2 regions of the Stenotrophomonas sp. YJH_SMC_64 genome follow, and region 1 is predicted to be linked to the other one. Evidence: predicted binding sites of a transcription regulator. Region 1 holds the regulator's gene; the other holds the start of a gene.
The links. The regulator HrcA, encoded in region 1, represses chaperone genes, less so after heat shock. The targets are predictions, from matches to a motif close to TTNGCACTCNNNNNNNNNGAGTGCNAA.
Positions count from the first base shown of each region.

Region 2: AC5P9L_RS03840 (co-chaperone GroES) is a predicted target of HrcA. The motif match lies at 10,740-10,766, and genes of this name have one in related genera.

Region 1 is NZ_JCAFUN010000011.1:73,153-88,515, reverse strand. Features, by position in the region: gene AC5P9L_RS13285 (RnfH family protein) at 1-202, shown strand, start outside; gene AC5P9L_RS13280 (outer membrane protein assembly factor BamE) at 239-631, opposite strand; gene fur (ferric iron uptake transcriptional regulator) at 735-1,142, shown strand; gene AC5P9L_RS13270 (SGNH/GDSL hydrolase family protein) at 1,218-2,483, opposite strand; gene AC5P9L_RS13265 (LysR family transcriptional regulator) at 2,581-3,498, shown strand; gene recN (DNA repair protein RecN) at 3,608-5,269, opposite strand; gene hrcA (heat-inducible transcriptional repressor HrcA) at 5,385-6,449, shown strand; gene grpE (nucleotide exchange factor GrpE) at 6,513-7,028, shown strand; gene dnaK (molecular chaperone DnaK) at 7,211-9,133, shown strand; gene dnaJ (molecular chaperone DnaJ) at 9,288-10,412, shown strand; gene AC5P9L_RS13235 (AraC family transcriptional regulator) at 10,472-11,269, opposite strand; gene AC5P9L_RS13230 (MFS transporter) at 11,342-12,541, shown strand; gene pdxY (pyridoxal kinase) at 13,111-14,019, shown strand; gene AC5P9L_RS13220 (prephenate dehydrogenase) at 14,016-15,140, shown strand.
Region 2 is NZ_JCAFUN010000003.1:123,802-139,164, reverse strand. Features, by position in the region: gene AC5P9L_RS03895 (3-deoxy-7-phosphoheptulonate synthase) at 160-1,233, opposite strand; gene AC5P9L_RS03890 (hypothetical protein) at 1,529-1,786, opposite strand; gene AC5P9L_RS03885 (DUF6616 family protein) at 1,899-2,237, opposite strand; gene AC5P9L_RS03880 (DNA alkylation repair protein) at 2,285-3,025, opposite strand; gene AC5P9L_RS03875 (MarR family winged helix-turn-helix transcriptional regulator) at 3,022-3,522, opposite strand; gene AC5P9L_RS03870 (sensor histidine kinase) at 3,595-4,893, opposite strand; gene AC5P9L_RS03865 (response regulator) at 4,926-5,633, opposite strand; gene AC5P9L_RS03860 (aspartyl protease family protein) at 5,740-6,669, shown strand; gene AC5P9L_RS03855 (serine hydrolase domain-containing protein) at 6,737-7,900, shown strand; gene AC5P9L_RS03850 (DUF6445 family protein) at 7,929-8,540, opposite strand; gene groL (chaperonin GroEL) at 8,675-10,324, opposite strand; gene AC5P9L_RS03840 (co-chaperone GroES) at 10,406-10,693, opposite strand; gene AC5P9L_RS03835 (endonuclease) at 11,006-12,796, shown strand; gene cutA (divalent-cation tolerance protein CutA) at 12,865-13,203, shown strand; gene AC5P9L_RS03825 (protein-disulfide reductase DsbD family protein) at 13,200-15,363, shown strand, end outside.

The sequences.
Region 1 (15,363 bases):
GCAGCTGGACGAGGGCGCGACCGTGGCCGATGCCATTGCCGCCGCCGCGCTGGAAGGCAGTGACCGATGCCCGGCCGTGGCCGTGCATGGCGTACTGGCGCGCCCGCAGCAGGTGTTGCTGGAGGGTGACCGCATTGAGCTGCTACGCCCGTTGCTGGCCGACCCCAAGGACAACCGCCGGCGACGCGCGCTCGGCGGTTGATGCCCGCAACCCGTCCGTGGGGACGGGCAGGGGGCCTCAGCGGCCCTTCTTCTTCTTGTCCTTCGGCAGGTTGCGGCCGAACTGGCGCACGGTCTGCTGGGCCAGGGCCTTGTCGTTGCCCGGGAAGTAATCGCCTTCCCAACGGGTCACGGTGTCATTCTCGAAGAACACCACGAAGTTCTTCACTTCAGTACGTCCCAGGCGGTTCACCCGCTGGCTGGAGGTGTAGTCCCAGCGCTGGGCGTGGAACGGATCGGGAATGGACGGGGTGCCCAGCAGCGCGGTGACCTGCTGCTTGCTCTGCCCGACCTGCAGCTTGGCCACGGCATCTTCCCGGATCAGGTTGCCCTGATAGATGGGTTGCTTGTAGATGATGCCGCACCCGGTGGTGGACAGGGCGACGGCGGCGACCAACAGGAGATTGCGCATCGGGACTGGCGGTTGGGGAAATCAAACCGATGATACACTCCCGGCGTGCCACCGCGACCCAATCCGAGGCAGCTGGCGCTAAATCGCCAATGAACGGAGACCTATGGAAACCCACGACCTGCGTAAAGTCGGCCTGAAGGTGACCCATCCGCGGATGCGGATCCTGGCGCTGCTCGAGCAGCGCAATGCCCAGCACCACATGACCGCCGAAGACATCTACCGCCAGCTGCTGGAGCATGGCGACGAGATCGGCCTGGCGACGGTGTACAGGGTGCTGACCCAGTTCGAGGCCGCCGGCCTCGTGCTCAAGCACAATTTCGAGGGTGGCCAGGCGGTCTACGAGCTTGACCGTGGCGGCCACCACGACCACATGGTCGACGTGGACAGCGGCAAGATCATCGAGTTCGAGAGCCATGAGATCGAGGAGCTGCAGCGCAAGATCGCAGCCGACCACGGCTACGAGCTGGAAGAGCACTCGCTGGTGCTGTACGTGCGCAAGAAGCGCAAGTAAGCCGATCCGGCCAGCCAGATGCGACGAAACCCCGGGCCTGCCCGGGGTTTTTCGTTGCTGGGTCGCGTGCTGGGGTCAGAGCCCTTTGCTGGCGCAAAGGGATCCGACCCCGGCCGACCCCTGACCTCCAAGCAGCACGTCCAGATCCACCGCCTCGGCCATCGCCCGGTTCCCCGCATCACCCGGATGCAGGTGATCGCCGGAGTCGTAGGCAGCGGCCATCCGTGACGGATCGGCCGGATCGCGCAGGGCCGCGTCCAGGTCGATCACCGCGTCGAACGGCCCGTCGGTGCGCAGCCAGGCATTGAGCTGGCGGCGCAGGGCGTCCTTGTCCGAGTGGTAGTAGTCGTCCAGCGGCGTGCCGGGCAGGGCGCCGGCGAACGGCATCAGGGTGGCGCCGAGGATGCGTAGACCCCGCCGATGGGCCTGTTCGGCCAGGGCGCGGTAGCCTGCCTGCAGCTCGGCAAGCGCGGGCCGCGCCTGCTTGCGGGCGAAGGCGGTGCCGGGCCAGCTGATGTCGTTGATGCCGATCAGCACGATCACGCTGGACACGCCAGGCTGATCCAGCACATCGCGTTGGAAGCGCGCCGGCGCGGATTCCCCCATGCCGTCGTGCAAGAGGCGGCCACCGGAGATGCCGGCATTGACCACGGCGATGCCCCGCGGTGCCAAACGCGCGGCCAGATGGTCGGTCCAGCGCTGGTCCTGGTCGAGGCTGGCGGTGGCGCCGTCGGTGATCGAATCGCCGATCACCACCACGCTGCGTGCGCTGGTCGGCGCCTCGACCTCGATGCCGGCCAGGAACAGGCGGGCCGTGGTGCTGCTGGCCCCGTTCAGTGTCTGGGCCTGGCTCTGGTCGCCAGGCGCAATCCAACTGGTCTGCCTGCCCTCCCAATGGAACGTCTGTACCGGCATCGGTCCCGGCACGAAGACGCTGACCTGCAGCGCCTGCCGGTCAGCCGTGGCCAGTGGCAGCGGATCGCTCAGCCGTTCCTGCCCGGGGCCGATCAGCACTCCGGGCTGGCCTTCGAAACTGAGCGGCTGCGGGGTGTCCCCCGCCCGGGCGGCCACGCTCGCCGCCCCGATCCGCAGTGGTTGAGTGCCGTAGGCATTGCTCAGCCGCACCCGCAGCCGAGACCCGCCCAGGCTGATACGTGCCGTCTGGCGGAAGGTCTGGTCCTGCAGTGCGGCTGGGACCAGGGTCGGAAACAGGAATTCCGGGCCCCAGACCGGTTGCGGGCTGGCCTGCCAGCTGGCGACCCAGTGCGGCGCAGGGGCGGCGCTGGCGGCACTGGACAGGCCGATCAATGCGGTTGTGACGAGCTGGCTGAAACGATTCATCGGGCAATCCCGGGTGGAGGGAAGGCCATGGTGATTCCGTACTCATCTGTGAACTAGACTGCGCATGGACAATCATCTGTGAACTGGATTCATTGCCATGGCGCGCTCCGACATCAACCGATCCGGCGAACTGGAAGTGTTCGTGCGGGTGATCGAGACCGGGGGCTTTTCCGCAGCCGCCCGAACGTTGGAGATGACCCCGTCGGCGGTCAGCAAGCTGGTGGCGAGGCTGGAACAACGGCTGGGGACGCGCCTGCTGCAGCGTTCCACCCGCCAGCTGCAGCTGACTCCCGAGGGCTGCGCGTTCTACGAGCGCGGCCTGCGCGTGCTGGCCGACCTGGACGAGGCCGAGCGCTGTGCCAGTGCTCACGCCGAGCCGCGTGGACGCCTGCGGGTCAATTCCAACGTGCCGTTCGGCCAGCATTTCCTGTTGCCGTTGCTGCCGGCGTTCCTGCAGCGCAATCCGCAGGTAGGCGTGGACCTGACCCTCAACGACGAGGTGATCGACCTGCTGGAGCAGCGCACCGACGTGGCGGTGCGGGCCGGTCCGCTGAAGAGCTCGAGCCTGGTGGCGCGGCGGCTGGGCGCGACGCGGATGATGATCGTGGCTGCACCGGCCTACGCGCAGCGGCACGGGCTGCCACGCACTGCCGAGGAGCTGCAGTCGCACAACCGGCTGGATATCGGCCATGCGCGCGCGATGCAGGGCTGGCCGCTGCTGCAGGACGGGCGCGAACGCATGCTGCTGCCCAGTGGCAACGCGCGCGCCAGCAACGGCGATGCGCTGCGCCAGCTGGTGCTGGGTGGGTTGGGCATGGCGCGGCTGGCAGCATTCCAGGTGCAGCAGGATATTGCCGCCGGGCGCCTGCTGCCGGTGCTGGAAGAGGCCAACCCCGGTGACCTGGAAGAGGTGCACGCGGTGTTCCTGGGGCAGGGCGGCTACCTGCCGCTGCGGGTGCGCGCGTTTCTTGATTTCCTGGTGGAGAACGTCGACCTGACGCAGCCACGGGGGTAGTGCCGGCCGCTGGCCGGCAACCTCACGATCTTCGACCCCTCGCATCGGTTGCCGGCCAGCGGCCGGCACTACCGTGCGGAAGCCGGGCCCACGCTCTGCTCTGCCGGCCTCAGGCCTGCAGCAGCTTGCGCGCGGCGGCGCGCGCTTCCTTGCTCACTTCCACGCCGCCGAGCATGCGTGCCAGCTCTTCCTCGCGCGCCTTGCTGTCCAGCTTTTCCACGGCGCTCTGGGTCATGCCTTCCACCGGGGCCTTGCTGACCCGGTAATGGGCATGGCCCTTGGAGGCAACCTGCGGCAGGTGGGTCACGCAGAGCACCTGGCGCTTCTCGCCGAGCGCGCGCAGTTTCTGGCCGACGATGTCGGCTACCGCGCCGCCGATGCCGGAGTCGACTTCGTCGAACACCATGGTCGGTACTGCATCCAGGTCCAGCGCGGCCACTTCGATGGCCAGCGAGATGCGTGACAGTTCGCCGCCGGAGGCCACCTTGCGCAGGGCGCGCGGCGGCTGGCCGGCATTGGCTGCGACCAGGAATTCCACGCGCTCGGCACCCTGCGGGTCGGGCTTGGCGGCGTCCTGCGGTTCCAGCTCGATCAGGAACTGGCCGCCGCCCATGCCCAGCTCGGCGATGATGCCGGTGGTGGTGGCCGACAGCTCGGCAGCAGCGTTGCGACGGCTGGCGGTCAGCACTTCGGCCTGTGCGCGCCAGGCGGCGGCGGCCTTGTCGATCTCGCCGGCCAGGCGCTGCAGGCGTTCGTCGGCGCCGCGCAGCTGTTCCACTTCGGCGTGCATGCGCTCGCGCTGCGCACCCAGCTCGTCCATCGGCACGCGGTGCTTGCGGGCCAGGTCGTGCAGACGGCCGAGGCGGCGCTCGTTCTCCTCGAACTGTTCCGGGTCGGCGTCGAGGTCGTCATGCACCCGATCCAGCAGCGACAGGGCTTCGTGCAGCTGGATCGAAGCGTTCTCGATCAGGCCATCCACCTCGCCCAGGCGCGGGTCGTGCTCGATCAGGCGCGACAGCTCGTGGCGCACCTGCTGCAGCAGGTCCAGCGCGGAGTTGCCGTCGTCGCCGTTGAGCTGGTTGCTGGCGGCCTGGCAGGCGCTCAGCAGGGCGCTGGCATGGGCCTGGCGGCGGTGGCTGGCGCCGAGTGCGGCAATCGACTCCGGCTCCAGGTCTTCACGGTCCAGCTCGCGCAGCTGATGCTCCAGGAAGCCGATCCGGTCACTGACGTCGCCCTGTTGCGACAGCGCCAGCGATTCATCGACCAATGCCTGCCAGGCCGCGGCGGCGCGTCGCACCTGGCGGCGTTCGTTCTCGTTGCGCGCATAGGCGTCGAGCAGGGCCAGCTGCGACGGGCGTGTCAGCAGGGCCTGCTGTTCGTGCTGTCCGTGGATCTCCACCAGCAGCGAGGCCAGGTCGCCCAGTTGCGCCAGGGTCACCGGGCGGCCGTTGATCCAGGCCCGCGAACCGCCATCGGCGCGGATGACCCGGCGCAGCTGGCACTGCTCCTCGTCGTCCAGCTCGTTGTCGGCCAGCCACTGGCGTGCAGCCTGCAGCTGCTCCAGCGCAAACTCGGCCGAAAGCTCGGCGCGCGCTGCGCCGTGGCGGACCACGCCGCTGTCGGCGCGCAGGCCGGACAGGAAGCCCAGCGCGTCGACCATCAGCGACTTGCCGGCGCCGGTCTCGCCTGAAACCACGGTCATGCCTGGCCCGAACTCCAGTTCGGTGGCGCGGACGACGGCGAAATCCTTGATCGAAAGATGTCTGAGCATGGGTAAGGGGGTATCAGCAGCCGCGCAACGCTAGCACGCGGGCGAGGGAGGTCCAATGACTTGCCAAGGTGATGCGCCGCCATTATCTAGTGTCCGTGTCTCACAGGTTGATTCCATGCACGGTTCTCCCGACCAGCTTGCCCCGCGTGCGCGCCATCTGCTGCGCACGCTGATCGCGCGTTACATCCAGGACGGCGAGCCGGTCGGCTCGCAGACGCTGGCGCGCGTGGCCGGGCTGGAGGTCAGTCCGGCCACCATCCGCAACATCCTGGGCGACCTGGAAGACCTGGGGCTGCTGGCCTCGCCGCACACCTCCGCCGGGCGCGTCCCGACCGCGCATGGCTACCGGGTCTTCGTCGACAGCCTGCTGCAGATGCAGCCGCCGGGCGAAGGCGAGCTGGCCCGGTTGCGCCAGGAACTGGCTGGCGGCGGCAGCACCCAGGCCCTGCTCGGCAGCGCCTCGGAGCTGTTGTCGGCGATGAGCCACTTCGTCGGCGTGGTCAGCGCGCCGCGACGCGAGCAGTTCGCCTTCCGCCAGATCGACTTCGTGGCGCTGGACGGGCGCCGGGTGCTGGCGATCCTGGTGTTTGCCGACAACGAGGTGCAGAACCGCGTCATCGAGACCCGGCAGGAGTTCGCGCCGGGCCAGCTGGAGCAGGTCGCGAACTACCTCAATGCCCATTTCGCCGGCCTGCCGATGGCCGAGATCCGCACCCGACTGCTGCTGGAACTGCGCGATGCCCGCTCCGAGCTGGAACAGCTGCTGGCGCACAGCATCGAGCTGGCCGAGCAGGCCCTGCAGCCGGCGGCCGACGACATGCTGGTGGCCGGCCAGACCCGCCTGATGGGGGTGCAGGACCTGTCCGACCTGGAGCGGCTGCGCGAGCTGTTCGAGCTGTTCTCCAGCAAGCGCGAGATCCTGCAGCTGCTGGAGCGGACCATCCAGGCGCCCGGCGTGCGCATCTTCATCGGCGAGGAGACCGGGATGATGCCGCTGCAGGGCGTCTCGCTGGTCACTGCCCCTTACACGGCCAATGGCCAGGTGCTGGGCGTGCTGGGGGTGATCGGCCCCAAGCGGATGGCCTACGACCGCGTGATCCCGCTGGTCCAGGCTACCGCCGATGTACTGGGCGCGGCGTTTTCGCCAGCCGGCCGCCCGCCGGGAACATCCGACGCTTGAAACGCAGCATCCCGCCCACACTAGGATGGGTGGAGGCGGAGATTGACCGCCAGGGACCCAGACATGAACCACGAACAGCCAGATATCGAATCCCAGCAGAGTGCCGCCGATGCGGCCGCCACCGCCGGCGTCAACGACGAAGTCGAGCGCCTGCGCGCCGAAATCGAACAGGTCAAGGCCGATGCCCTGCGTGAGCGCGCCGACCTGGAGAACCAGCGCAAGCGCGTTGCCCGTGACATCGAACAGGCCCGCAAGTTCGCCAACGAGAAGCTGCTGGGCGATCTGCTCCCCGTGTTCGACAGCCTGGATGCCGGCCTGAAGGCCGCCGGCGACGACCCGCACCCGCTGCGCGAAGGCCTGGAGCTGACCTACAAGCAGCTGCTGAAGGTGGCCGCCGACAACGGACTGGTCCTGCTGGACCCGATCGGCCAGCCGTTCAACCCGGAACACCACCAGGCCATCAGCCAGGTGCCGACGCCGGGCGCCGCCCCGGGCAGCGTGGTGACCGTGTTCCAGAAGGGCTACCTGCTCAACGAGCGCCTGCTGCGGCCGGCGCTGGTGGTGGTGGCCGCCGATTGATGGACCAGGCCGGGCTTTGCCCGGTCCCGGTTGTGCCAAGCCATGCCTGGCAAGGTTTTCCAGGCGCTGAACACAGCGTTCGGGAGATGGCTTGAATGTTCCACGAGCCTCCCCCACATCGTATTCATCCACCGGCCGAACGGCCGGACTGACACCAACAAGCATCCTCAGGAGTCTCCCCCATGGGCAAGATCATTGGTATCGACCTCGGCACCACCAACTCGTGCGTGGCGATCATGGACGGCGGCAAGGCCCGCGTCATCGAGAATTCGGAAGGCGATCGCACCACCCCGTCGATCGTCGCCTACACCAAGGACGGCGAAGTCCTGGTCGGCGCCTCGGCCAAGCGCCAGGCCGTGACCAACCCGAAGAACACCTTCTACGCGGTGAAGCGCCTGATCGGCCGCAAGTTCACCGACGCCGAAGTGCAGAAGGACATCGCGCACGTCCCGTACAGCATCCTGGCCCATGACAATGGCGACGCCTGGGTGGCCACCAGCGACGGCAAGAAGATGGCTCCGCAGGAAATCTCGGCCAAGGTGCTGGAAAAGATGAAGAAGACCGCCGAGGACTTCCTCGGTGAGAAGGTCACCGAAGCGGTCATCACCGTGCCGGCCTACTTCAACGACAGCCAGCGCCAGGCAACCAAGGACGCCGGCCGCATCGCCGGCCTGGACGTCAAGCGCATCATCAACGAGCCGACCGCGGCCGCGCTGGCCTATGGCCTGGACAAGGGCGACAACAAGGATCGCAAGATCGTGGTGTACGACCTGGGCGGCGGCACCTTCGACGTCTCGGTGATCGAGATCGCCAACGTCGACGGTGAAAAGCAGTTCGAAGTGCTGGCCACCAACGGCGACACCTTCCTGGGTGGCGAAGACTTCGACAACCGCGTCATCGAGTACCTGGTTGAAGAGTTCAACAAGGACCAGGGCATCGACCTGCGCAAGGATCCGCTGGCCCTGCAGCGCCTGAAGGATGCTGCCGAGCGCGCCAAGATCGAGCTGTCCAGCGCCCAGCAGACCGAAGTGAACCTGCCGTACGTCACCGCTGACGCGTCGGGTCCGAAGCACCTGAACATCAAGCTGACCCGCGCCAAGCTGGAAGCCCTGGTGGACGACCTGATCAAGAAGTCGATCGAGCCGTGCCGCGTCGCCCTGAACGATGCCGGCCTGCGTTCGAGCGACATCAGCGAAGTGATCCTGGTCGGCGGCCAGACCCGCATGCCGAAGGTGCAGCAGGCGGTGACCGAGTTCTTCGGCAAGGAACCGCGCAAGGACGTCAACCCGGACGAAGCCGTGGCACTGGGTGCGGCGATCCAGGGCGGCGTGCTCGGCGGCGACGTCAAGGACGTGCTGCTGCTGGACGTGACCCCGCTGTCGCTGGGCATCGAGACCATGGGCGGCGTGTTCACCAAGATCATCGAGAAGAACACCACCATCCCGACCAAGGCCTCGCAGGTGTTCTCCACCGCCGAGGACAACCAGTCGGCCGTGACCGTGCACGTGCTGCAGGGTGAGCGCGAACAGGCCCGCTTCAACAAGTCGCTGGCCAAGTTCGACCTGTCCGGCATCGAGCCGGCCCCGCGTGGCCTGCCGCAGGTGGAAGTGTCCTTCGACATCGACGCCAACGGCATCCTGCACGTGTCGGCCAAGGACAAGAAGACCAACAAGGAACAGAAGGTCGAGATCAAGGCCGGTTCGGGCCTGTCCGAGGAAGAGATCGCGCGCATGGTCGCCGACGCGGAAGCCAACCGCGAAGAAGACAAGAAGTTCCAGGAACTGGTGCAGGCCCGCAACCAGGCCGACGCCCTGATCCACGGCACCCGCAGCGCCATCACCGAGCACGGCAGCAAGGTCGGCGGCGATGTCATCGGCAAGGTCGAGGCGGCCCTGGCCGACCTGGAAACCGCGATGAAGGGTGACGACAAGGCACAGATCGAAGCCAAGTCGAAGGCACTGGAAGAAGCTGGCCAGTCGCTGTTCGCCGCTGCTTCGGCCGACCAGGGCGGTGCCCCGGGTGCCGACGCCGGCAATGCCGGCAAGGCGCAGGACGACGTGGTCGACGCCGAGTTCACCGAAGTCAAGGACGACAAGAAGTCCTGATCCGGACCGACACGGGACGCTGGCCACCAGCGTCCCGTTGTCGCATCAGGGTCCTGACCGCCCACCGGCGTGTCGGGGCGCCCGACGCAAGAGCGGACCTGGTTCCGCTCTTCCGCTTTGACGAATCCCGACTTTCCGGAACCAGATCCACGATATGAGCAAGCGCGATTATTACGAAGTGCTGGGCGTTGCCCGCACCGCCACCGACGACGAGCTGAAGAAGGCGTACCGTCGCTGCGCGATGAAGTTCCACCCGGACCGCAACCCGGGTGATGCGGCGGCCGAAGCCTCCTTCAAGGAGTGCAAGGAAGCCTACGAAGTGCTGTCCGACGGCAACAAGCGCCGCATGTACGACAGCCATGGCCACGCGGCGTTCGAGCACGGCATGGGCGGCGGTGGCCCGGGCGGCCCGGACATGAACGATATCTTCGGCGATATCTTCGGCAACATCTTTGGCGGCGGTGGCGGTGGTCCGCGCCAGGCGCGTCGCGGCGCCGATATCGGCTACGTGATGGAGCTGGACCTGGAAGAAGCCGTGCGCGGCGTCGAGCGCCGCATCGAGATTCCGACCCTGGCCGAGTGCGGCGACTGCGATGGCAGTGGCTCGGAAGACGGCAAGGTCGAAACCTGCAATGTGTGCCATGGCCGCGGCCAGGTGCGCATCCAGCGCGGCATCTTCGCCATGCAGCAGGCCTGCCACAACTGCGGCGGCCGTGGCCAGATCATCGCCAAGCCCTGCAAGACCTGCCACGGCAACGGCCGTGTCGAGGAAGACAAGGTGCTGTCGGTGAAGGTGCCGGCCGGCGTCGATACCGGCGACCGCATCCGCCTGCAGGGCGAGGGCGAAGCCGGTCCGGCCGGTACGCCACCGGGCGACCTGTACGTGGAAGTGCGCGTGCGCGAGCATGCGATCTTCCAGCGCGATGGCGACGACCTGCACTGCGAAGTGCCGATCCGCATCTCGCAGGCGGCACTGGGTGACACCGTGCGCGTGGCCACCCTCGGCGGCGAAGCGGAGATCCGCATTCCCGCCGAGACCCAGACCGGCAAGCTGTTCCGCCTGCGCGGCAAGGGCGTGCGTTCGGTGCGCAGCCGCAGCGAGGGCGACCTGTACTGCCGCGTGGTGGTGGAGACTCCGGTCAACCTCACCCCTGAGCAGCGCAAGCTGCTGGAACAGTTCGAAGCCACCTTCGTCGGCGAGGAAGCACGCAAGCATTCGCCGAAGTCGGCCACCTTCATGGATGGCGTGAAGGGCTTCTGGGACCGGATGACGTCCTGAGTTTTCAACGCAAGTGTTGAACGGTAGCGCCGGGCCATGCCCGGCGTTTTCGTTTGCGATCAGCGGAAAAACGCCGCCGGCGTCTGCCCCAGCTGGCGCTTGAACATGCTGGTGAACGCGCTGGGGCTGTCGTAGCCCATCGCCAGCGCGACATCGATGACCTTGTCGCCGACCGCCAGCCGCTCCAATGCGGCCAGCAGTCGCGCCTGCTGTCGCCACTGCCCGAAGGTCATGCCCAGCTCGTGGGCGAAGTGGCGCTGGATGGTTTTCACGTCAACTTCCAGCGCCTGTGCCCAGTCCTGCAGCGTGGCGTCGTCGCCGGGGTGCTTCTGGATGTGCTGGCAGATCCGCTGCAGGCGCGGGTCGGTGGGCGAGGGCAGGTGCAGCGGCAGCACGTCCATGCGATGCAGTTCGTCCAGCAGCAGGCGCACCACGCGGCCATCGCGGCTGTCTTCGATGTGCTCGCCCTTGATCAGGGTGGCTGCCTGCAGCAGTTCGCGCAGCAGCGGTGCCACCTGTACCGCGAACGGTTCGGCCGGCAACTGCGGGGCGAACGACGGATCGATGTACAGGCTGCGCATGTGCACGGCGGCAATGCAGTCCACCGCGTGCACCATGCCAGCCGGCATCCAGATCGCACGGGTGGAGGGCACGACCCAGCGACCGACTTCCGAGCGCACCACCATCAGCCCCGAGATGGCATAGACCAGCTGGTGGCGCTGGTGCTTGTGGCCTGCGATATGGGTGCCTGCCGGGTACTGGGTAGCCCGGTAGGTGACCGGACGATGCAGTGGCACATCACGCCACGGCGCAGCCGGGTCGACATCGCCGGCAATGTCCTTTTTGCGATAGGCCATGACCCGAACGCGGCAGAAGGGAGGGGAGGGCAACCGTAGCATGCGTGGCTCGCCCCCAACCTGACTGCGTCCATGTCCGCCTTGGCTTCTCCCGCAACGACCTCACGTCCGGTGGCTCCCGGTGTGCTGGCAGCTATTTCCACCTCGCATGTCGTCAACGACATGATGCAGTCGCTGATCCTGGCCATCTATCCAGTGATCAAGGGCGGCTTCAACCTGAGCTTCACCCAGATCGGCCTGATCACGCTGACCTACCAGCTGACCGCTTCGATCTTCCAGCCACTGGTTGGCGCCGCCACCGACCGTCGCCCGGCGCCGTACTCGCTGCCGATCGGCATGGCCTCGACCCTGTGCGGCATGCTGCTGCTCGGCTTCGCGCCGAACTATGCGGTGGTGCTGATGGCTGCGGCGATGGTCGGCATTGGTTCGGCCATTTTCCATCCGGAAGCATCGCGCATTGCGCGGCTGGCCTCGGGTGGCCGCCATGGCTTCGCGCAGTCGGTGTTCCAGGTGGGTGGCAATTTCGGTACCGCGCTCGGTCCACTGATTGCTGCAGCCGTGATCGTGCCGCATGGCCAGCATGCCGCGTCGTGGTTTGCCGGCGCCGCGCTGATCGGCATTGCACTGCTGACCTATGTCGGCCGCTGGTATGCGCTGCACCTGGGCACCCCGCGCCCGGCCAGCACCGCCTCGATGGCGCCGCGCCATCCCCCGCGCACCGTGGCCAAGGTGCTGGCGATCCTGCTGGTGCTGATCTTCAGCAAATACTTCTACATGGCCAGCATCGGCAGCTACTTCACCTTCTACCTGATCCACCATTTCGGCATTCCGGTGGCACAGGCGCAGCTGCATCTGTTCGCATTCCTGGTGGCGTCCGCCGCCGGCGGCTTCCTCGGTGGCCCGCTGGGCGATCGCATCGGCCGCAAGCCGATCATCTGGACCTCGATCCTGGGCGTTGCACCGTTCGCACTGATGCTGCCGCATGCCGATCTGTTCTGGACCACGGTGCTGGCGGTGCTGATCGGTTTCGTGTTGTCTTCGGCGTTCTCGGCCATCGTGGTCTATGCCCAGGAGATGATGCCGCACCGCATCGGCATGGTGTCCGGCCTGTTCTTCGGCTTCGCGTTCGGCATGGGTGGACTCGGTGCTGCCGTGCTCGGCCTGCTGGCGGACAAGACCAGCATTGAGTACGTCTACCAGTTGACTGCGTTCCTGCCGCTGCTCGGCATCGTGGCGGCGTGGCTGCCGCCGTCGCGGCCTGCTGTTCACTGAGGGGTGCTTCTTTTTGCAGGGCTGCGCCCTGCACCCGCAGAGGCAACGGCAAAAGCCAAAGCGCGCTATCCGTGGGTGGGCGGGGTGGGGTCGGTTGAGGGGGACACTGCAAGTACGTCCATGTAGCTCGGTCGCGCCGTTTTCCGGGATCTGTCGGAACAGCGTTCTGCTTTGGTGGGTGCCGACCGTTGGTCGGCACGGGGTCGGATATCGATATTTGACAGACGTGTCGATCAACGGACGACACCTACCAACAGCCGCAGTTGCCAGTAGAGCCACGCCATGCGTGGACGAATTCATTCGGTATCCGACAGATGTGCCGACCAACGGTCGGCACCCACCAGCAGCTGTCGGCCAACTGTCGAAGGCGGGGCGGTGTCGGCGTGCGGGGTGTCAGCGGCATGGATGCCGCTGCCAAGCCTACAAGGACGTACTTGCGGCGTCCTCGCACGCCGACACCGCCCCGCCATCCCACGGATAGCCCGCTCTGGCTTTTGATGTTGACGTTGATTCTGCAGGTGCAGGGCTGCAAGCCCTGCCGAAAACCCCCTTGAGCGTAGAATGCGGCCATGAGCGAATCCCTTGATAACCACCTGGTCCACGGCCGCCGCCAGCGGCCCGACGGCCCGTCGCCGATCGATGTCATCTCGGTCCAGTCGCAACTTGTCTACGGCCACGCCGGCAACAGCGCCGCCGTGCCGCCGATGCGCGCTCTCGGCGTGCGCGTAGCAGAAATTCCGACCGTGTTGCTCAGCAACGCGCCGTTCTACGACACCACGCGCGGTCGCGTGCTGCCCGCCGACTGGTTCGCCGACCTGCTGCTGGGCACCCACGAGCGCGGCCTGCCGCAGCGGGCGAAGATGCTGGTGTCCGGCTACTTCGGCAGCACCTCCAACGGTGCCGCCTTCGCCGACTGGCTGGACGACATCCTGCCGGCCTGCCCGCAGCTGCGTTACTGCCTGGATCCGGTGATTGGTGATACGCACACCGGCCCCTACGTGGAACCGGGCCTGGAAGCGATCTTCGCAGAGCGCCTGCTGCCGCATGCCTGGCTGGTGACCCCGAACGCCTTTGAACTCAATCGCCTCACCGGCATGCCGGCGCTCGCCGAGGCCGATGCCATCGCCGCCGCACGCACGCTGCTGGATCGTGGCCCGCACTGGGTGATCGCGCACAGCGTGGGCGGCACCCCGGGTGAACTGGTGACCCTGGCTGTCGGCCGCGAGGAGACCTGGCGCTGGACCTCGCCCCTGCTGCCGGTGGACGTGGCTGGTACGGGTGATGTGCTGATGTCGCTGGTGGTGTCGTTCCTGCTGCGCGGCGAATCGATGCAGCAGGCGATCTCGCGTGCGATTGCCGGCACCCACGCGGCCCTGGAGGCGACCCTGGACAACGGCTTCGAAGAATTCGACGTGATCGCTGCAGCGCCTGCCGCGCTGGCCGAGGGGACGCGCTTCCGCGCCGAACGCGTGGCATGAGCGGCCTGCTCGAACGCACGACGCGCACGGTCGGCATCGTCGGCAGTGCCGGCGCCTACGGACGCTGGCTGACCCGCTTCTTCCAGCAGCACATGCAGCTGCGGGTAATCGGCCATGATCCGGCTGATCCGGGCTCGCATACGCCGGAACAGCTGCTCGCGCAGGCCGACGTGCTGGTGTTCTCTGCGCCGATCCGGCATACGCCGGCGTTGATCGCCGAGTACGTGCGGCAGTCGGCCGGCCGCGAGCAGGACCGGCTGTGGCTGGACGTGACCTCGGTGAAGGAGGCACCGGTGCAGGCGATGCTGGCCTCGCAGGCCGAGGTGGTCGGGCTGCACCCGATGACCGCGCCACCGAAAGCGCCGACACTGAAGGGTCGGGTGATGGTGGTCTGCGAAGCGCGGCTGCGGCACTGGCAGCCATGGGTCGATTCGCTGTGCACGGCGCTGCAGGCTGAGTGCGTGCGGGCCACGCCGCAGCATCACGACCAGATGATGGCGCTGGTACAGGCGATGGTGCATGCCACCCACCTGGCCCAGGCCGGCGTGCTGCGCCAGTACCAGCCGCAGCTGGGCGACCTGGCCGCGATGATGCCGTACCGGTCGGCATCGTTCGAACTGGATACGGCGATCATCTCGCGCATCCTGTCGCTGAACCCCGCGATCTACGAGGACATCCAGTTCGGCAATCCGTACGTGGCGCCAATGCTGGAGCGCTTGATCGGCCAGCTGCAGGCCCTGCAGACCCAGGTCGGACAGGCCGACGACACTGCACGCGGTGCATTCCGTGAGCAGCTGCTGTCGGCCAATCGCAGTGCCTTCGGCGAGCAGGCACTGGCCGAGGGCAACTACACCTTCGAACGCGTGGGCTATCTGCTGGCTGACCTGACCGAGCGCAATGCGTTGTCGGTGCACCTGCCGGAAGACCGGCCGGGCTCACTGCGTGAACTGCTGAATGTGTTCGAGCAGCACCGCATCAGCCTGGCCTCGATCCATTCCTCGCGCACGCCTGGCGGCGAAGTGCATTTCCGGATCGGGTTCGTGGCCGGCAGCGATCCGGGGGCGATCAGTCGCGCGGCCGCTGAAGTGGACGCTAGCGGCATCGGGCGGGTGCTGGGCTGAGCACATTCATCCACAGGCGGTGTGGATGATTTCTGAGCAAAGGTGTGGATAACCTCGCTCAGCCCTTGGTAGTAAAGGCTGTCAAGATGCTTGGTCAAAAATTGATCACGCTTTTTGTAGGGTCGAGCCATGCTCGACCGCCTTTGGCAAAAAGCGTGTCGACCAAGGTCGACACCCACCAGAGCGGAGCGGTACGAAATCCGGTGGCGCCGGGCCATGCCCG
Region 2 (15,363 bases), on a different contig from region 1:
GGCGGAATCCGCACCACCCCGGCGATGTACCTGGCGCTGTCGCTCATGCGCAGCGCCAGGCGCATCGCCGGTGCAGATGGGCCGGACTCCAACTCCGACCGGCCCTGATCGCGGCCGCACCCCCGCAGGCGCTGGCCGCCATCCACACACGTGCCGCACTCAAGCGGCTTCGGACACCTTCACGTCGCGACGGGCGCGCACGGCCGCGGCCAGTCGCTCCAGCACCGTCACGGTGGTGTCCCAGTCGATGCAGCCATCGGTGATGCTCTGCCCGTAGACCAGCGGTTGGCCTTCCACCAGTTCCTGGCGACCACCGACCAGATGGCTCTCGATCATCACACCGACGATGCGCTGTTCACCGTCTTCCAACTGAACAGCGATGTCCTCGATCACCTTCGGCTGGTTGTCCGGATTCTTCAGGCTGTTGGCATGGCTGGCGTCGATCATCAGACGAGTCGGCAGCTTGGCCTTGGCCAGCGCCTGGCAGGCCTCGGCGACACTGCCTGCATCGTAGTTCGGCTGCTTGCCGCCGCGCAGGATCACATGGCAGTCCGGGTTGCCAGTGGTCGACACGATGGCGGTGCCGCCCTGCTTGGTGACCGACAGGAAGTGATGCGGATTGGACGCCGCACCCACCGCGTCGGCGGCGATCTTCACGTTGCCATCGGTGCCGTTCTTGAAGCCGACCGGGCACGACAGCCCCGAGGCCAGTTCGCGGTGCACCTGGCTTTCGGTGGTGCGCGCACCAATGGCGCCCCAGGCCACCAGATCGGCGATGTACTGCGGCGAGATCACGTCGAGGAACTCGACACCGGCCGGCAGGCCCAGCTTGTTGATGTCGCGCAGCAGGCCACGGGCAATGCGCAGGCCCTTGTCGATCCTGAAGCTGCCATCCAGGTCCGGGTCGTTGATCAGGCCCTTCCAGCCCACCGTGGTGCGCGGCTTCTCGAAGTACACGCGCATCACGATTTCAAGTTCCCCGGCCAGCGCGTCACGCAGCGGCTTCAGGCGCTGGGCGTACTCGATGGCGGCCTTCGGGTCGTGGATCGAGCATGGGCCAACCACCACCGCCAAGCGGTCGTCACGGCCATGCAGGATCTGGTGCAGGGCCGCGCGTGAGGCGCTGACGGTGTCGGAGGCTTCATCGTCACACGGCAGCATCGCCAGCAGCTGGGCAGGCGGTGTCAGCGGTTCGATGGTGCGGATACGCAGGTCGTCGGTGTGCGGGGGCATTGGGGGAGGTCTCCGGAACGTTGGGGGTCCCCAGCGTGGCGGCATGAAAAAAGCCGCCAGGTTCGCTGGCGGCTTTCGGGAATGCGTCTGAAGCTTTCTTCAGGGTGAGCGCAGTCCTTCCTCCGCCAGTGGCTTCGGAAAGTAATACCAGTAAAAGCGGGTGGCGGCTGCGTTCATGGGTTGTATTGATAGCACAGCTTTTGCGCAGTGCAAAATGTTTCATCCGCAACTGGGGACGCGGTTCAGCGAGATGCGCGCCGGCCCTGCCCACGCGGCGGCAACCACGCAACGTCGCTCATTTGCCATGCACTTCCACGTCCAGCAGCAGGCCCTCATGGATGTCGGCCCAGCGTTCCAGCACGCGATCCAGTTCCTGCCGGGCCTCGTCCAGCTGCTCGGGGTTGAGCAGGGAACGCGCGGTGTAGAGATCGGAAACCAAGCGCCGCAGGGCCGATTCCGGGATGGCCACCGACGGCCCCTCCAGCCCCGGCAACTGCAACGCCGGGCTGTCGCCAAGAGGGCCGAACAGCGTGACCTGGAGCGTGCTCTGCATGATCGACCTTCCTGCGGATGGACATGGGCAATGTCCTGTTTACCTCGTCTGGGTGACAGGCGCATGTGCCACCCATGCCCAGCACCGGGATCTGCCGGCGTCTGCCGCCCCGCTACAAGGCGGCCAGGTCGGCAAGGTGCTGGGCCATGCTGTCCATCGCGCCTACCGCCTGGGTGGTGGTGAAGTACTCATGCCAGCCGGTAGCGGCAATGCCGGCCATCAACGCATCGACCTCCTCGCGGCTTGCGCAGCGCCAGACCGCATAGAACTGCTCATCGCTGCCGTGCGGTACGCCCGAGGCAACGCGGCCCATCGCCAGCGGCGTGATGCGGACCGGATCGAACTGCTGCATGCCGGCGCCGATACGGGCGAAGAAGGCATTCCGCTGCTCGGGCGGAAGTGTGGTCCAGGCAGGGGTGGCGGTGTAGAGCTCGATGAAGGTGTGCGACATGGTGGTTCTTCCTTGAGGGTTCGGGGGTTGCCGGCCAGCGGCCGGCACTACCGGAGCGAGCGCAGCGCGCGTTTGCGGATGTAGGCGTTGGCGTCGCTGTGGCGCTCATGCTGCCAACGCGTACACAGCTGGCGCAGCCACTGCGGCTGGGTCTTGCCGGCATCGTTGAGCCAGTTTCCGACCGAATCCTGCACATAGCGTTCCGGATCGTCGGCCAGTGCTTCCAGCAGCGCGGATGCATGTTCCGGGTGCTGCTTGAACAGTGCGATATGCGTGGCCCAGACACCGCGCGGACGCAGTGCTTCGCAGGCGAAGCGGCGCAGGTACGGCGATGTTTCCTGTGACCACGGTTGCAGGTGCTCCAGCGCCTGCAGTGGTGCGGCAACGATGTCCGTGCGTAGTGCCAGCCACGCCCATTCGCGCACACCGAAATGGGGGTCATCGGCCAGTGTGCGCATCTGCTGCAGCTTCCCTGCCAGCGTTGCGCGGGCATCGCTGCCGATCAGGTAGCAGGCCCAGCCGCGCACGGTATCGGAGCTGTGATGCTGCCAGAGCGCAGGCGCCCCCTGCCCCGCCTCACGCAGCAGTTGCGCAGCCAGGGCCATGCGCAGCGTGATGCCCTTGCCTGAGGCGTCCCGCATGCGTTGCAGCGCCTCCGGTGCAAGCGCAGGCGCCACCACCTGCAGCAGCGCGGCAAAATCCACTGCCAGGCATTCTGCCAGATGGGTGGCGGGGACGCGGCCGGTGTTGAGTGCTTGCCGGCGTTCCGCAGGAATGGCCGTGCTCATGCTGCGGATTCCCGCCCGGCGTCCGTGTGCTGCCAGACCTTGTGCAGCAGCTGTGACAGCTGCTGCTGTTCATCAGCATCCAGGCCGTTGAACAGCCCACCGATCCATTGCGTGTGCTGCTCGAACAGCGATTCGGCCAAACGCTTTCCCGGTGCGGTCAGCACGATCTGCAGGCGGCGGCCATCCCCGTCATCGTTGCGACGCTGCAGCAGGCCTTCGCGCTGCAGGCCGTCGAGCAGGCCGCTGATGGTGGCGCGGGTCACGCCGGCGCGTTCGGCCAGCACATGCGGCGGCAGTGCGCCACCGGCCCCGTGCAACAGGAACAGCACGATGAAGCGACCCTCGCTGAGCCCATGCGGTGCCAGCCGCGCGGCGCAGTCGCGATCGATCGACGAGGACAGCGAGAGCAGCTGGAAACACAGGCGCAGCGGCGCGATGTTGGCGTGACCGCGTCGCTGCGCTTCCTCGATCAGGGCATGGTGCTTGGCTTCGATCATCTCACGCACGCGATATTGTTAGGCGCCTAATCATACAGCCGAACAGCCGCTGCCTGTAAACCACAGCCGATATCAGGTGAACTTTCCCAGCAGCAGGCACGCAATCAGCCCGCCGCCCTCCCGGTGCAGCAGCTGCAGTTCGCCCGCGTGCCGCCTCGCCACATTGGCGGCCACTGCCAGCCCAAGTCCCGCTCCACCGGTGGTGCGACTACGAGAACGCTCGCTGCGCTGGAACGGTTGCAGCAGGCGTACTCGGTCGCCCTCGGCGATACCTGGGCCCCGATCCATCACCTCCAGCTGGACCCCTCGCTCAACCACGGCAAGCCGCAGTTCCATCGCCCCGGCATAGCGATCGGCATTGTCGATAAGGTTGTCGAACGCGCGCCGAAGCAGCAACGCGTCGCCGTGCCAGGGCAGACTGTCCGGCCCCTGGATGGAGATCTCGACACCGCGCAGCAACGCTGCCTGCACGCACTCCTCCAGCAGCGCGGCCAGATCCAGCGGGCGCATCTGCAACGGCTGCAGTTCACCGCGTGCGTAATCGAGCACCTGCTCGATCATCGTGTCCATGCGCTCGATGTCCGCCACCATCCGGGCCGCCTGTGGTGTGGGCGCGAACTCGGCGCGCAGTCGCAGGCCGGTCAATGGTGTGCGCAGGTCGTGCGCCACTGCAGCCAGCATATGGGTCATGTCCTGGGCCTGCGCACGCAGGCGCTCTCGACCGGTGCCGATCGCGGCGGCCAGCATCTGTACCTCGCGCGGGCCATCATCCGGCAGGGGCGTGTCGGCTTGCAGGTCCACACGTGCACTGGCATCGGCCAAGCGTCGTAGTGGACGCCCCAGCCGGATCGATGCCCACGCCGCCAGCGGCGCCAGCAACACGGCACCGCCCAGCAGCGCCAGTATCACCTGTCGCCGCCAAGCTGCCAGATCACTGTGATCGCTGCCGACCACCCGCCAGCGGCCATCGGCCTGGCGCACGCCCAGTTCAAACGGCGGCCATTGCATCGCGGTCAGCAGCGCGGCCTGCGCCTTCAGTACACCGACCCGCGCCGTGCCGTCGAGCACCTCGCCGCCTTCGATGACCTGCACATCAGGCGCCTTGCCCTGTCCGCTCCAGACCAGGCGCACCTCCTTCGCCGGCAAACCCATCTGCAGCGCCGCCAACTGGGTGAGCCAGTCACTGGCACTGCCCTTTGGTGGCGCATCCTGCGTCGCCAGATGCAGGCCCAGTGGTGCCGCGGCCTGTTCCCCCCGCAGCACCTGCACGGCCTGGTCCAACCGCATCGGTGGCGGCGCGGGCCGAGGCATCCAGCCAACCACGGCCACGCTGACCAGTGTCGCCAGCAGCAGGCTGGCCAGGGCCAGCATCGTGATCCAACGCGCGGTCGGCCACCGGCTGTTCACAGCACCTGTACCTCGGCGTGGAAGCGATAGCCTTCGCCACGCGATGTCTGCACCAGGGCTTCCGCACCGGGTGAGGCCTGCCCGAGCTTGCGGCGCAGGCGGCTGATCGCCAGGTCGACCGCGCGGTCGACGCTGTCACTCGGTTCGCCACGGCTCAGCTGCAGCAGCTGCTCGCGCCCCAGCACCCGCCCGGGGCGTTCGGCCAGCGCCAGCAACAGGCTGAATTCACCACGGCTGAGCACCAGCTCGTTCCCATCCGGCGCCAGCAGGCGACGTTGTTCCGGCAGCAACCGCCAACCAGAAAAGCGCAGTTCACTGGCTACCTGCGCGCGCAGCTTGTCCTGCCGGCGCAGCAGCGCGCGTACCCGCGCCAGCAGCTCGCGCGGGTCGAACGGCTTGGCCAGGTAGTCGTCCGCGCCCATCTCCAGGCCGATCACCCTGTCCGGTGCGCTGCCCATCGCCGACAGCATCAGGATCGGAATGGCCCGTGCCTGCAGCCGGCGGCAGACCGACAGGCCATCCTCACCGGGCATCATCCAGTCGAGGATGATCACGTCCGGGCGATCGACCTGCAGCAGCACGTCCAGCGCCGTCGCGTCCGCTGCCACCCGTACCTGGTAGCCATGCAGCAACAGGCAATCGGCGATGGCATCACGGATGCTGGCGTCGTCATCGACAACGATGACACGGGCGGGAGTTGTCATGCAGGCAGTATCAGGCAGGTCTGTATCAGGACGGTATCAACGCCGATATTCCCGCGATACGGCGCTGCGCGCCAATGGTCACCCATGATCACTGCGGAGACTTGCCTTGCGCCTCATCCCATTCGTCCTGCTTGCTGCCCCGCTGGCTGCGCTGGCGTCCGATTCCCCCGAACACATCCTGCCGATGTGGATGCAGGGCGGTCATCCGGCCGTGGCCGTGTCGCTGGACGGGCGTGCCGAACCGCTGCGCTTCGTGGTCGACAGCGCGGCAGGCGCCACCCTGGTCGATGACCGCGTCGTGCGGCGCTACGGTCTGGGGGATGCGGATGCAGAGGTATCACAGGCCCAAGGGGCAAGTTCAGCCTCCGCGCGGCTGCAGCGCATACGCACAACGTCCTGGCAGCTGGGCAGTTGGCAGCTGCAGGCCCAAGCCATGAAGGTCGATCTGTCGTCGTTGCCGAAGGACGATGATCCGGCCATTGACGGCTTGATCGGCAACGATCTGACCGGACGCTGGGACACCCGTTGGGACTTCGGCCGCAATCAACTGGCGCTGTGGACACCCGGCGGATTGAACCTGGAAGGACCGGGTTGCCAGCCCAATGCGCTGCCCGGACGCACTGACGGCCTGCGCCAGTTCGGTTTCATCATGCTTGCACTGGGCGCGCCCGCGGTGGACGCCATCGCCGTGGTCGACACCGGTGCCGCGCAGACCGTCCTCAACGCCGAAGCAGCCCGCGCACTGGGGCTGCGCACCGACGGCAGCGACGCACGGGTGCGGGTGCGTGAAAAGGGCACCGAAGGTCTGGGCGGCGGAAAGCAGGCAACCTGGCTGTACACCCTGCCCGGCATGGCCGGCAACGGCTGGCAGCACCCCTCGATGGAGGTCCGCATCAGCGAACTGCCAGTGTTCAAGGCGATCGGCCTGGAGGCCCGGCCGGCGCTGATCCTTGGTACAGATGCAATGCGCGGCGGCCAGGTGGACATCGGTGCCGGCGCGTCCCGGATCTGCCTGCGCCGGCCGCAGGCCAGCTGACATCCGGCAATGACGCCAGCGGCAGCCTGGCGTAGCATCACCGTGCGCCCCACCAGGAGTTCCACGCATGTGCCGTGCTGCCCTGATGTTGCTGACGCTGTTCCCGCTGGCCGTGCTGGCTGCACCTCCCCCGGTACCCTCGCCGGCCCGCATCGATGCCGAAGCGCAGCGGTTGATGCAGGCCGCACAGGCGCGCGGCATGGCGCTGGCGGTGATCGACGGCGGCAAGGTGGTGCACGTCGCCGCCTACGGCGAGCGCAATACCGCAGGCGAACCACTGCGCACCGATACGGTGATGTACGCCGCCTCGCTGACCAAGATGGCATTCGGCCATCTGGTCGCGCAGCTGGCGCAGGACCGCAGGATCGATCTGGATGCCAGCATCGCCACAGCGCTGGACAAGCCGTTGCCGGACTATCCGCCCGAAACGAAGAAGTACGCCGACTACAGCGTGCTGGCCGATGATGCGCGCTGGCGCCAGCTCACCCCTCGCCTGCTGCTCAACCACGCCAGTGGCTTTGCCAACTTCGGGTTTCTTGAACCGGACGGCCGGCTGAAGTTCCACTTCGATCCAGGCAGCCGCTACGGCTATTCCGGCGAAGGGCTGATCCTGCTGCAGTTCGTGATCGAACGCGGACGGCTGGGCGAGGATGTGGGTGCGTTGATGCAGCAGCGGGTATTCGACCGCTTCGGCATGACCCGCACCAGCATGATGTGGCGCGGGGACTTCGCCACCAACCTGGCCGACGGCTGGACCATGGAGGGCACCGCCGAGCCGCACGATGAGCGCAGCCGCGTGCGCGCGGCCGGTTCGATGGATACCACCATCGCCGACATAGCCCGTTTCGCCGCCGGCTACGTGCGCGGCGATGGGCTGTCAGCGACGATGCGCAAGGAGCTGGTGCGGCCGCAGCTGCCGATCACCACCGCCAGCCAGTTCCCCACCCTGCAGCCGGAGCTGCCGAAGGCGCTGCAGCGCAAGGACCTGGCGGCCGGCCTGGGAGTGGTGACGTTCCGTGGCCTGCAAGGCGCGGGCTTCTACAAGGGCGGCCACGATGATGCGGTCGGTAATACGCTGGTGTGCGTCGAGCAGCAGCAGCGCTGCGTGGTGATCCTGGGCAACGATGTGCGCGCCGAGGCGACCTTCCCGGCGCTGGTGGCCTTCGTGCTCGGCGACATCGGCGTACCGTGGCAGTGGGAGTACGGCGCAGCGAAGGCATTCGTGAAGTAGATCCACGCCATGCGTGGATGACCTCCCTTCAACGCGCCTGCTCGAAGAACATCAGGTAGACCAGCCGCCCATTCTCCGGCCGGTCGCCGAAGGCCGGGCCGGCGGTATGCCAGAACCACGGGCGCAGCAGCACCAGGCGGTTGAAGCGCATCGGGATGCGCATGGTCATTTCCCACTGGCTGTCGTCGACGCTGTCGCGCTCGATGATGTCCCGATGCATGTCGCCGCCGTTGGCGTAGCCCAGCGCAGCCAGCTCGTGGGCGTTCAGCGCCATGCGCTCGGTGTTGGTGCGGCGATGGCGGAAGAACTCGGTACCCCCTTCGCAGTGCTCCGGGGCGCTGAGGTAGAGGATGCCGGACCAGTGCGAATGGTCGGTGTGCACCTTGGCGCGACCCACATCGCTGGCCAGGGTCAGCCGGAACTTGCCGTGCGACTGCAACGGATTGACCGGCCGCAGCGGCTCGTTGACCAACCGCGACGCGGCCTCGGACAGGCCGTCCAGCTCCAGCCGTTCGAGCGAATTACGCCCGGGGAATGCCCCCTCCTGCGCCGGGTAGGTCAGGCCCAGCCCGGCCTGGCGCAGGCCGTGTGCATCGGCTGGAGAGAGGAAGTCGTCGACGACGATGAACGAGGTAGGCATGGTCTGCGAGCGTAGCGACGCGGCGCCATGGCGGCAACCGGGCAACAAAAAAACCCCGCCTCGCGGCGGGGTTTTTCCGTGCATCGGGGAGACGCGCCGACCAGGGCCGGCAACGTCCGACGCGGGCGTGGACCTTAGAAGTCCATGCCGCCCATGCCACCCATGCCGCCCATGCCACCGGCGCCGCCCATGGCCGGCTCGTCCTTCTTCGGAGCTTCGGCAACCATGGCTTCGGTGGTGATCATCAGGCCAGCGATCGAGGCCGCGTTCTGCAGCGCCGAACGGGTCACCTTGGTCGGGTCCAGGATGCCGAACTGCAGCATGTCGCCGAACTCGCCGGTGGCGGCGTTGTAGCCGAAGCTGCCGGTGCCTTCCTTGACCTTGTTGATGATGACCGACGGCTCGTCACCGGCGTTGGCAACGATCTCGCGCAGCGGGGCTTCCATCGCACGCAGGGCGATCTGGATGCCGTGGTTCTGGTCTTCGTTGGCGCCCTTCAGGCCGGCCAGCGCGGTGATCGCGCGGACCAGGGCAACGCCGCCGCCCGGAACCACGCCTTCTTCAACGGCCGCACGGGTGGCGTGCAGGGCGTCGTCGACGCGATCCTTCTTTTCCTTCATTTCGATTTCGGTCGAGGCGCCGACCTTGATCACGGCAACACCGCCGGCCAGCTTGGCCACGCGTTCCTGCAGCTTCTCGCGGTCGTAATCCGAGGAGGTGTCCTGGATCTGGGTCTTGATCTGCGCCACGCGTGCATCAACGTTGGCCTTGTCGCCGACGCCGTCGATGATGGTGGTGTTCTCCTTGGAGACCTGCACCTTCTTGGCGCGGCCCAGGTCCTTGATGGTGGCCTTCTCCAGCGACAGGCCGACTTCTTCGGAGATCACGGTGCCGCCGGTCAGCACGGCCATGTCTTCCAGCATCGCCTTGCGACGGTCGCCGAAGCCCGGAGCCTTGACGGCCACGACCTTGACGATGCCACGGATGGTGTTGACGACCAGGGTGGCCAGCGCTTCGCCTTCAACTTCCTCGGCCACGATCAGCAGCGGCTTGCCGGCCTTGGCGACGCCTTCCAGCACCGGCAGCAGGTCACGGACGTTGGAGATCTTCTTGTCGTGCAGCAGGATGAACGGGTCATCCAGGTCAGCGGTCTGCGACTGCTGGTTGTTGATGAAGTACGGCGACAGGTAGCCGCGGTCGAACTGCATGCCCTTGACCACGTCCAGCTCGTTGTCCAGGCCCGAGCCTTCTTCAACGGTGATGACGCCTTCCTTGCCGACTTCCTTCATCGCGTCAGCGATGATCTGGCCGATCGACTCGTCCGAGTTGGCCGAGATGGTACCGACCTGGGCGATCGCCTTGTCGTCGGCGGTCGGCTTGGAGATGTTCTTCAGCTCGGCGACGGCGGCCGAAACGGCCTTGTCGATACCGCGCTTGAGGTCCATCGGGTTCATGCCGGCGGCAACGGCCTTGGCGCCTTCGCGGATCAGGGCCTGGGCCAGCACGGTGGCGGTGGTGGTGCCGTCGCCGGCATCGTCGTTGGTGCGCGAAGCAACTTCCTTCACCATCTGCGCGCCCATGTTCTCGAACTTGTCAGCCAGTTCGATTTCCTTGGCGACGGAGACGCCGTCCTTGGTGATGGTCGGGGCGCCGAAGCTCTTTTCCAGCACGACGTTGCGGCCCTTCGGGCCCAGGGTGGCCTTGACGGCATTGGCGAGAACGTTGACGCCGCGCACCATGCGCGAACGGGCGTCTTCACCGAAACGAATATCCTTGGCAGCCATTGCATTTACCTCATTGGTAGCGCCGGACGATGCCCGGCGGCTGGGAGTTTGGGATCAGGTTGAAACAGGTCGCGCCGAGGCTCAGCCGATGACGGCGAGCACGTCGTCTTCGCGCAGGACCTTGTATTCGACGCCTTCGCTCTTGTACGAGCTGCCGGCGTACTGGCCATAGATGACCTTGTCGCCGACCTTCAGCGACGGCGCGCGCACGTTGCCGTTGTCCAGCGGCTTGCCCGGGCCGACGGCCACGACCTCACCCTTGGTGGACTTTTCCTTGGCCGAGTCGGGGATGACGATGCCACCGGCGGAGATTTCGTCGGCTTCGATCGGCTTGACCACAACGCGGTCGTGCAGCGGCTTGATGCTCATAGGAGACCTCTTAAGTGATTGATTGGTCTAAAAAAGTCCGGCGATGTTAGCACTCACCCCAGGCGAGTGCCAGAACCGCACGTGAAGAAACCCGACAACGTCGGGAGCAGGGCAGAGATGGAGCCCCGCCGCCCCCTTTCAAGGGCGGAATGAAAAAAATTTTTCCACCCGCGCGCCTCGGCCAAGGGGTCGGTCCTGGACAATTTCGGTGACAAGCGTCGCACTGTCAGATATCTGACGTTCATTTACGACAAAGTGTCACTGGATCGGCCTTAGGCTCGGTCAGGCATTCCCAATCACAAGGAGTAGTCGATGCGATTGCTGTCCCCGCTTGCCGCCGCCTGCCTGCTGGCACTGGCCGCGGCGCCGGCCCAGGCCGAGGTCTTCATCAACGAACTGCACTACGACGACAGCACCGCCGCCGGTGACGTCGGCGAAGCCATCGAAGTGGTCGCTACCGCAGGTGAAGACCTGTCCGGCTACCGCCTCTACCTCTACAACGGCAGCAATCCTTCGGCCGCCACGGTCTACGCCAACAACCCGGTCCCGGCCGGCACCGCCGCCGGTTGCGGCAGCGCCAGCATCGCCGTGGTCAACTACCCGACCAACGGCATCCAGAACGGCCCGAACGACGGCATCGCCCTGGTCGACGCCAGCGGCAAGGTGGTCCAGTTCCTCAGCTACGAGGGCGCCATCACCGCCTCCGGTGGCCCTGCCGCCGGCATGACCAGCCAGAACATTCCGGTGGCCGAGACCAACAGCACGGCCCCCGGCACCTCGTTGCAGCTGACCGGCAGCGGCAGCCAGTACGCCCACTTCACCTGGGCCGAGTCGGCCAGGCAGACCTTCGGCAGCTGCAACAACGGCCAGACCTTCAGTGGCGGCGGCACCCCGGGCCCGAACACGCCGCCGTCGGTGTCCACCACCACCCCGGCGCAGGGCAGCAGCACCTTCCCGGCCGCCGCCGATCTGGAAGTGGTGTTCAGCGAGACGGTGAACCTGGCCAGCGGCGCGTTCGCGCTGAGCTGCGGTACCTCCGGCAGCGTGCCGCTGACCTTCCCGGCCAGCGGGCGCAGCGTGAAGCTGTCCACCAACACCGCGCTGGTGGCCGGTGAAGCCTGCCGCTTCGACATCCGCGCCGCGCGCATCACCGACCTGCAGGGCGCACACCCGGCGGCCGACAGCCGCATCGCCTTCACCGTGGCCAGCACCGGCGGCAATCCGGACCCGGGCAACCCTGGCGTGCCGGCCGGCTACTACTCCAAGGTCAACACCAGCAGCCCGAGCCAGCTGCGCTGCTCGCTGCACGCGACAATCAAGGGCCACACCGCCTACCCGTACAGCGGCTCGGGCACCAGTACCTGGACCATCCTGGAGATCGCAGACGAGGACCCGAACAACCCGAACCGCATCCTCGACGCGTATCGCAACCGCAGCTACGCCAAGGTGACCGATCGCGCCGGCAGCGGCAGTGGCCTGAAGTACAACCGCGAGCACACCTGGCCGAACTCGCTGGGTTTTGCCACCACCACGGGTGACAAGGGCCTGCCGTACGCGCCGTATACCGACACCCACATGCTGTACCTGACCGATGCACAGTGGAACGCCGACCGTGGCAACAAGCCGTTCGGCAAGTGCGACGCCAGCTGCGGCGAGCGCGCCACCGAGGCCAACAACGGCCAGGGTGGCGGCAGTGGTGGCTATCCGGGCAACTCCAACTGGGTGCGCACGCCGGACGGCAACACCGGCACGTTCGAGGTGTGGGGCAAGCGCAAGGGCGACATGGCGCGTGCGGTGATGTACATGGCGATCCGCTACGAGGGCGGCAAGGATGCAGCCACTGGCCAGTCCGAGCCGGACCTGGAGCTGACCGACGACCGCAGCAGGATCGTCAAGACCAGCAGCTCGCCGGCCTACATGGGCCTGCTGTCGACGCTGATCGACTGGCACCTGTCCGACCCGCCGGATGATGCCGAGCGTGCGCGCAATGACGTGATCTACAGCTTCCAGGGCAACCGCAACCCGTTCATCGACCACCCCGAGTGGGCGACCCCTGGCCTGTTCACCTCGGCCAAGCCGACCACCTGCCAGCTGGCCAACTGACCGCGCAACGCAGCGGTCCACGGCCGCCGCCGGGTCCTGACCCGGCGGCGGCCCTATACTCGACGGTCATGTCGACCGTCGATCCCGTCCTGCTGCTGTTGACCACCTGCCCGGACCGGGCCAGTGCCGAGCGCATCGCGCACGCGCTGGTTGGCGAGCGCCTGGCCGCGTGCGTGACCCGCCTCGATGGCGCGCAGTCGACCTACCGCTGGCAGGGCGAGGTGACCACCGACGCCGAGCTGCAGCTGCTGGTGAAGACCACCGCGAGTCGCGTCAATGACGCAATCGCCCGGATCGTCGAACTGCATCCGTATGAACTCCCGGAGTGCATCGCGGTCGAAACCCGGGCCGGCCTGCCGGCGTATCTGGACTGGATCCGGGCACAGACCCGGGAGGACACTGATTGAAGACTCTGTTTGCGCGTGGCGCCGCCCTGTGCGCCCTGATGTGGCTCTCGCTGCCGGCGTTCGCCCTGGATGAGAAAGACCTGCTGCCGGTGGACCAGGCATTCGCGCTGACCGCCACCGCCCCCGAACGTGGCCAGGTGCAACTGCAGTTCAAGATCGCGCCCGGCTATTACCTGTATCGCCACCGCACCAGCGTCAAGGCCGACCCGGCCTTCAATGCCGGCGCGCTGCAGATGCCCAAGGGCGACAAGCACCACGACGATTTCTTCGGCGAGGTCGAAACCTATCGCGAGCGCCTGCAGGCCACCCTGCCCGGCACGCCGACCGAGGCCGCCAGCACCATCAGCCTGGAAGTGCGTTACCAGGGCTGCGCAGATGCCGGTGTCTGTTACCCGCCGCAGAAGCGCGTGGTGCAGGTCACCCTGCCCGGCAGCGGTGCACAGGCCGCGGCCCCTGCCGCGCGCGCCGGTGCGGCCAGTCCGTTCAACAACCCGCTGGCCGGTGCCGGCAACAGCGGCGGCCTGCGCCTGCCAGGTGCGGCCAGCAACAGCCAGGCGCTGCCGCTGCCGTCGGAGCAGGCGTTCGGCTTCGATGCCATCGCCAGCGACGGCAACACCCTGCTGCTGCGCTTCAGCCCGGCACCGGGCTACTACCTGTATCGCGACCGCACCTCGCTGAAGCTGGAAGGCAGCACCGGCGTGCAGGCCGGCACGCCGCGCTGGCCAGCCGCGCAGTCGCATCGCGACGAGCACTTCGGCGATGTCTCGGTGTACTTCAACCAGGTGGAAGTGCCGCTGCCGTTGCGGCGCACGGTTGCCGACGCGGTTGACGGCACCCTCGTGGTGACCTTCCAGGGCTGCCAGACCGATGGCATCTGCTACCCGCCAATGACCCGCCGGGTGAAGCTGTCGATCCCGGCCGGCAAGGTCAGCGCCAGCGCCGACCAGGCACCGCCGCGCAACGAGGTAATCAGCCCGTTGGCTGTGGCGCCACGCGAAGGCGCCAACGGCGCCCCCCTGCGCCTGCTGCCGACGGTGCCCAATACGGATGCCGCCCCCCCGGCCGTCGCAGGCACCGTGGACGGCAATGAATTCGCCGCCGATGCGCGCGGTGACAACGCGCTGCGTACGCGCCCGCCGGCGACCACACCGAACCCGGACCGTTCGTTCGTCTGGGTGCTGCTGCTGGCGCTGGCCGGCGGCCTGGTGTTGAACCTGATGCCCTGCGTGCTGCCGATCCTGTCGCTGAAGGTCCTGAGCCTGGCGCAGAGTGGCGAAAGCCCGCAGCGCGCACGCAGCCACGCGCTCTGGTACACCTTGGGCGTGCTGGTCGCATTCGCGGTGATCGGTGCGTTGATGGTGGGCCTGCGCGCAATCGGCAACGCCGTCGGCATCGGCTTCCAGCTGCAGCACCCGGGCGTGGTGGCGGCGCTGGCCTACATCATGTTCGCGGTAGGCCTGAGCCTGTCCGGCGTGTTCACCCTGGGCGGCGGCATCGGCAACCTGGGCCAGTCGCTGGCCAGCCGCAGCGGCCCGGCCGGTGACTTCTTCACCGGTGCGCTGGCCTGCGTGGTCGGCAGTGCCTGCGTCGGCCCGTTCATGGGTGGCGCGATTGCCTACGCGTTCATTGCCCCGCCGCTGAAGGCGATGACCGTGTTCCTGTTCCTCGGCCTGGGCCTGGCGCTGCCGTTCCTGCTGATCGGCTTCGTGCCGGCGCTGGCGCGCCGCCTGCCCAAGCCCGGCCCGTGGATGGAAACGCTCAAGCACGTGCTGGCCTTCCCGATGTACGCCACCGCGCTGTGGCTGCTGTGGGTGCTGGGCAAGCAGCGCGGCGTGGACGGCATGGCGCTGGTGCTGGGTGGCCTGTTGCTGTTCGCCTTCGGCCTGTGGCTGTTCGAGCGCAACCGCTGGACCGGCTCGCGTGCAGTGACGCTGCTCGGCGTACTGCTGGCGATCGGCGCATTGGTACCGGCCTGGGGCGTGACCCAGCTGGCAGCGCCGGCACGCGCCGCACAGGCCGCCAGCGACAACGTGGTGGAGTATTCGCCGCAGTTGCTGGACCGCCTGCGCGCCGACAACCGCGTGGTGTTCGTCAACATGACCGCCGACTGGTGCGTGAGCTGCAAGGCCAACGAGCGTGCCGTGCTGTCGCGGCCGGAGT